One region of the Streptomyces sp. CA-135486 genome, then DNA from elsewhere that is predicted to be linked to it. Evidence: riboswitches for the same ligand, from Rfam matches in the RefSeq annotation. Region 1 holds a riboswitch; the other holds the start of a gene.

Region 1 (3,616 bases):
CCGCGTCCCCCCTCTTCGCGGCCGCCCCGCTGATCGCGGCCCCCTTCTTCTCCTGGCTCACCACCCTGCTCACGGGTGTCGCGGCCGTCGCCGCGGTGGTCGGTCTGCACATGTACAACGACACCCTGGACAGTGTCTCGGCCAACACCGAGCTGTTCACCGTGGTCACCGTCGCCGGGCTCGCGCTCATCATCAACCGGGTCGTACGGCTCAGCGGCGAGCGCCTCGCCTCCGCCCGCGTCATCGCCGAGACCGCGCAGCGCGCCGTGCTGCCCACGCCCGCCGAACGGATCGGCGGGCTGCAGGTCGCCGCTCGGTACGAGGCGGCGCAGGCGGACGCCTTCATCGGCGGTGATCTCTTCGCCGTGCAGGACACTCCGTACGGGGTACGCCTGGTGGTCGGCGACGTACGGGGCAAGGGGATGGAGGCGGTCGAGGCGGTGGCCGTGGTGATCGGCGCGTTCCGGGAGGCGGCCGAGCAGGAGGCCACGCTCGAAGGGGTCGCCAAGCGCCTGGAGCGTGCCCTCGCGCGCGAGGGCACACGGCGGGACAGCCTGGAGATCTTCGAGGAGTTCACCACGGCAGTGATCGCCGAGATCCCGCGCCGCGACGAGATGGTGCGTGTGGTGAACCGGGGCCATCCGGAACCGCTGGTGCTGTACGCCGACGGGGAGGTGCACGCGCTTGTGCCGACCGAGGCCGCGCTGCCGCTGGGCATGGGCGAGCTGAGCGGATGGCCGGACAGCGCGGACTCGTTTCCGCTGCCCGCCGGGGCGACGCTGCTCCTCTACACGGACGGCCTTTCCGAGGCGCGCAACGCGGACGGCGTCTTCTACGACCCGGCCGTGCAGCTCGACGGCCGGCTCTTTCCCGGGCCCGAGGAGCTGCTGGACGCGCTCGTCGACGATGTACGACGGCATACCGGTGGCGGCTTGACGGACGACCTGGCTCTGCTGGCGGTCAGCCGTCCCGCGAAGGGGCAGCCGGGCCGCCGCAGGACCGTGCCTGTGGTCCGAGCGAAGACTCAGTGAGGGCGGCCGCCGGACCTGCACTGTGCGTAGTCGAAGTGCACCTCTCCGCACAACAGATGAATCACCGTCAGGTGAGGGTGTGAGGGAAGAGGTGATCAAGTCGCCCGTATCCGGCCGCTTGTGTCCCGTTAAGTCCGTGACGAACTCGTTAACGATCACCCGGAACAGCTTGGAATACGGCCCTGGCGTCTATTAACGTTCGATAACGCAGCGCGGTCGTCCCAGCCGTCGCAAGAGACGGCACCGTGCGCACGCGCCGAATCCCGCAAGGGAACCGGGGAACCACCAATTGGGGTGAATCGGGCATCTTTTGCCGCTCTTTTCCGCGGCCGAAGCGCTCGTAGGAGACCTTCCTGCTCCGAACCCGTCAGCTAACCCGGTAGGCGAGAAGGAAGGAAAGGAGTACGCCTCAGTGGCGTCCAACACCCCTGCCCCAGAAGCACCCTTCAGGCCCGACTTCTTCAGCGGCGAAGAGGGGGCGGAGCGGGCGTGGGAGGAATGGAACCCCACCGAGGACTCCGTTCGTCCGGTGCGCGGACGGCACCGTGTCGTCAAGCAGCGCGGCGGTCTCGCCCGCAGCTCCACGGTGCTCGGCGTCGGCGTGATCGCCGCGGTCGGCGCGGGCGGCATGGCCACCGCGCAGGGCAAGCCGCCGGTCTCCATATCGCTCCCCGACTCGATCGCGGACAACCTGCCCGACGCCAAGTCCCTTCCTGGCGTGAGCTCCTTCCTGTCCGACGACTCCTCGGACGACGACGCCGGCAACACCTCCCCGCTCACGGCGGTGGCGCTCGCCTCGGACACGGGCTCCAAGACCGCTGCCGATGGCGCGGCAGGCGCGGGTGAGGCGCTGCGCGCCCGCATCCTCCAGCAGGCCGAGCAGCAGCAGGCGGAGGCGGACGCCGAGGCGAAGTCGGCCGCGGAGAAGCTCGCGGCCGAGAAGGCCGCGGCGGAGGCGAGGAAGCAGCAGACCGCGGCGGAGGCCAAGGCCGAGGCGGAGAAGCTCGCGGCCGAGAAGGCCGCGGCGGCCAAGGCGGAGGCCGCGCGCCTTGCCAAGCTCGCCGCGAGCTATTCGCTGCCCACCTCCTCGTACACGATCACCTCCACCTTCGGCGAAGCCGGCTCCATGTGGTCCTCGGGCTACCACACCGGCCTGGACTTCGCCGCGCCGACGGGCACGCCGCTCAAGGCGGTCCACAGCGGCACCGTCAAGTCGGCGGGCTGGTCCGGCTCTTACGGCTACCGCACGGTGCTGGAGCTCGATGACGGCACGGAGATCTGGTACGCCCACCAGTCCTCGATCTCGGTCAGCGCCGGCCAGAAGGTGGTGACGGGCGAGACGATCGGCCGCGTGGGTGCGACCGGCAATGTGACCGGCCCGCATCTGCACCTGGAGGTCCACACGGCGGGCGGGACGGGCATCGACCCGATGACCTGGCTGCGCGACAAGGGCCTCACCGTCTGACGTTCCGCACGGCTCTGCGCCCCTCGCGTCCTTCGGCGCGTGGGGCGCTGTCGCGCGCCGCGCTCCCCCGTACGCGGCGGCGGCCCTGCGGGAGGTGCGGTGTGGAATAGGTCGCACCGTACGGCCGTTGATCAACCCATGACTTCTCTCCGTACGCTTGGGCCGTCCGATCTCGCCGTCTTCCCGCTCGCCCTCGGCGGCAACGTCTTCGGCTGGACCGCCGACCAGGCACAGTCCTTCGCCGTGCTCGACGCGTACGCCGCTGCCGGAGGCAACTTCGTCGACACCGCCGACGCCTACTCGGCATGGGCGCCGGGCAACGAGGGCGGCGAGTCCGAGACCGTCAGCTGGAGCTGACGGCCGAGGAGGTGGCCGAGCTGACGGCGGCGTCGGCGTAGCCCCGCTCGGCGGCTGCTGTCAGCCGGCCGGACAGGGCCTAGCCATTGCGGTACGGGTTGTAGCCGCCGTAGTCGCGGTACGGCGGCGGCGTGAGCACCCGGCCCGTCGCCTGCGCCGCGTATGTCAGCGCGGGACCCGCGACGTGCTTGCGCTGCCAGAGGTGGTGCAGCAGCTCCTGCTCGCGCTCCACGAAGTCCGGGCCCGCCGCGCCGCGGTGGGCCCGGTGGCGCAGAAAGGCCAGAGTCGTCGCGAACCGCTCGTACTCCGCAACGGCGTGCGCGGCGGCCGGTCCGTGCGTCCGCCGGGCGACGTCGCGCGCCATCGACCGGGCCCGCATCGAGGACAGGGCGCGCGGTTCGGCCGTCATCAGCCAGCCGGCGGCGGCGTACGCGGGCAGCTCCGTCGATATGGTGCGCAGCTCGCGCTGCCTCGTCCAGATCGTCAGCCAGGTCAGCAGCCCGAAGGCGGGGACCATGAACGCGCCGTACACGGCGTAGAAGCCGAAGGGGCCGAAGAGCGACGACGAGCCGTTCCACAGGGCGTGCATGCACATCGCGAGGGCGAGGCCGAGCAGCGGCAGCGCGATCCGGCGTATCTTCTGGCGTTGCGCGGCCAGCGCGGCGGCGCCGAACCCGATGCCGGTCAGCACGGTGAAGAGCGGATGCGCGAACGGCGACATGACGACGCGTACGAAGAAGGTCGCCGCGGTCACCGAAGCGAG
Region 2 (3,616 bases), on a different contig from region 1:
CCCGTCTTCGCCGGGCTGTGGAGCGACGGCGGCTTCGGCGGAGCCAGCCGCGCCTGGCACGCCTGGCAGCTGGCGCACATCATCCCCGACGCGGCGACCGACCGCCCGGTCCTCTACAACTCCTGGGAGGCCACCGGCTTCGAAGTCTCCGAACAGCAGCAGCGGGAGCTCGCGCGCCGGGCCGCAGCGATGGGCGTCGAGCTGTTCGTCGTGGACGACGCCTGGTTCGGGCAGCGCACCAGCGACCGTGCGGGACTCGGCGACTGGAGCCCCAACGCCGAACGCTTTCCCGAGGGGCTCAAGCCGCTTGCCGACGAAGTGCATGCACTGGGGATGCAGTTCGGGATCTGGGTCGAGCCGGAAATGGTCAACGCCGACAGCGATCTCTACCGTGCGCACCCCGACTGGGTGCAGCACCACCCCGGCCGTGCCAGGACCGAGTTCCGCAACCAGCTTGTGCTGAACCTCGCCCGCGAGGACGTACAGGAGTACCTCTGGGAGCGGCTGGACGGGCTGCTCTCGAGCGCGCCCGTCGACTATGTGAAATGGGACTTCAACCGCTGCTTCACGGACGCGGGCTGGCCCGGCGAACCGTACCCGCAGAAGCTGTGGGTCGCGCATGTGCACGCGCTGTACGCGCTCATCGACCGGCTGCGCGCCGCCCATCCGTCCGTCGCCTTCGAGTCCTGCTCGGGCGGCGGCGGCCGGATCGACCTCGGCATCCTCTCCCGCACCGACCAGGTGTGGACCTCGGACAACACCGATCCGCTGGACCGGCTCGCGATCCAGCAGGGCTTCACTCAGCTGCACCCGGCGCGGGTCATGGCTGCCTGGGTCACCGACAGCCCCAATGTCCAGCTCAATGGCCGCGTCAGCACGCTTCGCTTCCGCTTCGTCAGCGCGATGGCCGGTGTGCTCGGGGTCGGCGGCGACCTCACCGAGTGGAGCGAGGAGGAGCTTGCCGAGGCGCGCGGCTGGGTGGAGCTCTACAAGCAGATCCGGCCGCTGGTGCAGCACGGCGAGCTGTACCGGCTCAGGGCGCCCGAGGGCGGGCTCAGCGCCGTGCAGTACATCCGCGGCGACGAGACCGTCGTACTCGTCTGGCTGCAGGCGCAGCACTACGGAGAGCAGCCGCCGCGGCTGCGGCTGCGCGGCGTCGACCCGGCGGCCGGCTACGAGTGCGTGGACACCGGCGCCGTACACCGCGGGTCCGTGCTGCTGCACCACGGACTGCACACCGGACTGAAGGGCGACCTGGACGCCACCGTGATCAGGCTGCGCCGCCGCTGAGGCGACTCGCGGCGGGACCGGACGCAGCGCGGTGGAATTTCCTCCGGCAAAAGCAGCAATGTGGGGGTAAGTGAGAGTCATCGTCATTAAATGACGCTTCTGTCCGAATTGGATGATTCGGTATAACGTGCCCCGTCTTCAAGGGAGATGGGGTACGACCCGTGAGCAGGATCATATTCGTGACGGTCCGTGGCGGCGCGCGGGGAGTGAATTCCCTTACCGGCTGGAGAGTTGCGGTTCCCGGGTCCACGGAGGGTGACGGGAAATTTCCCCTTGATGTCACGGTGGCCCATGATCGGCGAAAGCGGTGGCTTGTTCCTTTTGATCCGGCTCGTTTAGCGTCACCGTCAATCCGGACGGACCGCCTAATCCTGCCGCCGACCGGAATTCGAAACCCACCCACGCGTGGCAGGAGCGGGGGACCCAAGAAGTATGCCGATTCCGGACATCCGGGACGGCTTGGGGTTAAGTCGTGCATTTTTCCGCGACCGGGCATCTCCAGCCCGAACCCGACAGCTCACCTCGCAGGCGCCGGAGAGGAATGCGCCATGCCCGGAAAGGGTAAGCACCGCCGTCCCAGGACCAGCCCGATCACCCGCGGATTCGTCGCCGCCGGTACGGGTGGCGCCGCCATCGCCCTTCCGCTGATGGGTGCCTCAGGCGCCCACGCGGCCGGCAAGACCGCGCCCGCCGCGACCTCCCACACGGCGGTGACCGCCGCCACCTCCCAGGTGCCGACTGCCGCCGCCGCGGCCCCGCTGGCCAAGGAGCAGGCCGCCCCCACCACCTACCGCGTCGTCGCCGGTGACTATCTCTCCAAGATCGCCGACGAGCACCATGTCCGCGGCGGCTGGAAGAAGCTGTACGAGGACAACCGCAAGCAGGTCGGCGACGACCCCTCGCTGATCCACCCGGGCCTGAAGCTCACCCTCGGCGGGAAGTCGAAGGCGAAGGCCCACGACGAGTCGAAGCCGCGCCCGGAGCGCCAGGCAAAGTCCTCGTCCGGTGACGCCCAGGACTCCGCCTCGAAGGCCTCCGCGCAGTCCTCCTCCGGTGACTCGGCGAGCGCCTCGCAGACCAGCGGCTCCGGCTTCACGGCCCCGGTCAGCGGCGCGACCGTCATCACTCCGTACCACCTCGCCGGCTCCATGTGGTCCAGCGGCTACCACACCGGTGTCGACTTCGCCGCCTCCACCGGTACCACGGTCAAGGCCGTCGGTCCGGGCACCGTCGTCTCCGCGGGCTGGAGCGGCGCGTACGGCAACGAGGTCGTCATCCAGCACGGCGACGGCAGCTATTCGCAGTACGCCCACCTCTCCTCGCTCGCCGTCTCCTCCGGCCAGAGCGTGAGCGGCGGCCAGCAGATCGGCCTGTCCGGCTCCACCGGCAACTCCACCGGTCCGCACCTGCACTTCGAGATCCGTACCGGCCCGAGCTACGGCTCGGACGTCGACCCGCTGGCGTACCTGCGCCAGCACGGCGTCTCGATCTGATCCACCGGTCCAGCCGATCCCCTCGTGCCGAATCCCCCAGCGGCGCGAGGGGATTCGGCGTATTCCGGGTTGGGCGAAACTTGACCGGTGGTATAGATCACCCCTCGTCAACCCCTCCTTACGGTCGCGTAGGTCACATCCGTGAGGGAAAGATATGGGCTCGTGGCAGACGATTCGAGAGACAAGACCAGTGGCGCATTCGGGTCGTACGCGGCTATCGGTGACAGCTTCACCGAAGGGGTCGGAGACCCGGGCCCCGACGGGACGTACGTCGGCTGGGCGGACCGGTTCGCGGTCCTGCTCGGCGACCGGATGCCGGAGCACACCTTCAGGTACGCCAATCTCGCCGTACGCGGCCGTCTCCTCGACCAGATCGTGGCGGAACAGGTGCCGAGGGCCAAGGAACTCGCCCCGGATCTCGTGACGTTCTGCGCCGGCGGCAATGACATCATCCGGCCGGGCACCGACCCGGACGACGTGGCCGAGCGCTTCGAGCGGGCCGTCGCCGAGCTCACCGGAGCCGTCGGCACGGTCATGGTGACCACCGGCTTCGACACGCGCGACGTGCCGGTACTGCGCCATCTGCGCGGCAGGATCGCCACGTACACCGCGCATGTCCGGGCCATCGCCGACCGTTACGACTGCCCCGTGCTGGACCTCTGGTCGCTCAAGTCCGTCCAGGACAGGCGTGCTTGGGACGCCGACCGGCTGCATCTCTCGCCCGAGGGACACACCAGGGTCGCGCTGCGCGCCGCCCAGGTGCTCGGCATCGAGGTGCCCGCCGACCCGGACCAGCCGTGGCCGCCGCAGCCGCCGCGCGGCCCCCTGGAGGT

Evidence for each region. Region 1 has a riboswitch for cyclic di-AMP ahead of ACQEVG_RS00940 (M23 family metallopeptidase). Riboswitches for the same ligand answer to the same signal wherever they lie in the genome.
Region 2: linked by a shared signal. The riboswitch ahead of ACQEVG_RS33300 (M23 family metallopeptidase) and the one ahead of ACQEVG_RS00940 (M23 family metallopeptidase) in region 1 are both predicted to bind cyclic di-AMP.

What each region holds. Positions count from the first base shown of each region.
Region 1 covers NZ_JBNJMM010000001.1:172,665-176,280, forward strand. The annotation lists gene ACQEVG_RS00935 (PP2C family protein-serine/threonine phosphatase) at 1-1,031, shown strand, start outside; cyclic di-AMP (ydaO/yuaA leader) riboswitch at 1,276-1,432, shown strand; gene ACQEVG_RS00940 (M23 family metallopeptidase) at 1,444-2,496, shown strand; partial or broken gene ACQEVG_RS00945 (aldo/keto reductase) at 2,635-2,841, shown strand; gene ACQEVG_RS00950 (PrsW family intramembrane metalloprotease) at 2,933-3,616, opposite strand, start outside.
Region 2 covers NZ_JBNJMM010000002.1:3,000,001-3,003,616, forward strand. The annotation lists gene ACQEVG_RS33295 (alpha-galactosidase) at 1-1,290, shown strand, start outside; cyclic di-AMP (ydaO/yuaA leader) riboswitch at 1,677-1,836, shown strand; gene ACQEVG_RS33300 (M23 family metallopeptidase) at 1,839-2,783, shown strand; gene ACQEVG_RS33305 (SGNH/GDSL hydrolase family protein) at 2,946-3,616, shown strand, end outside.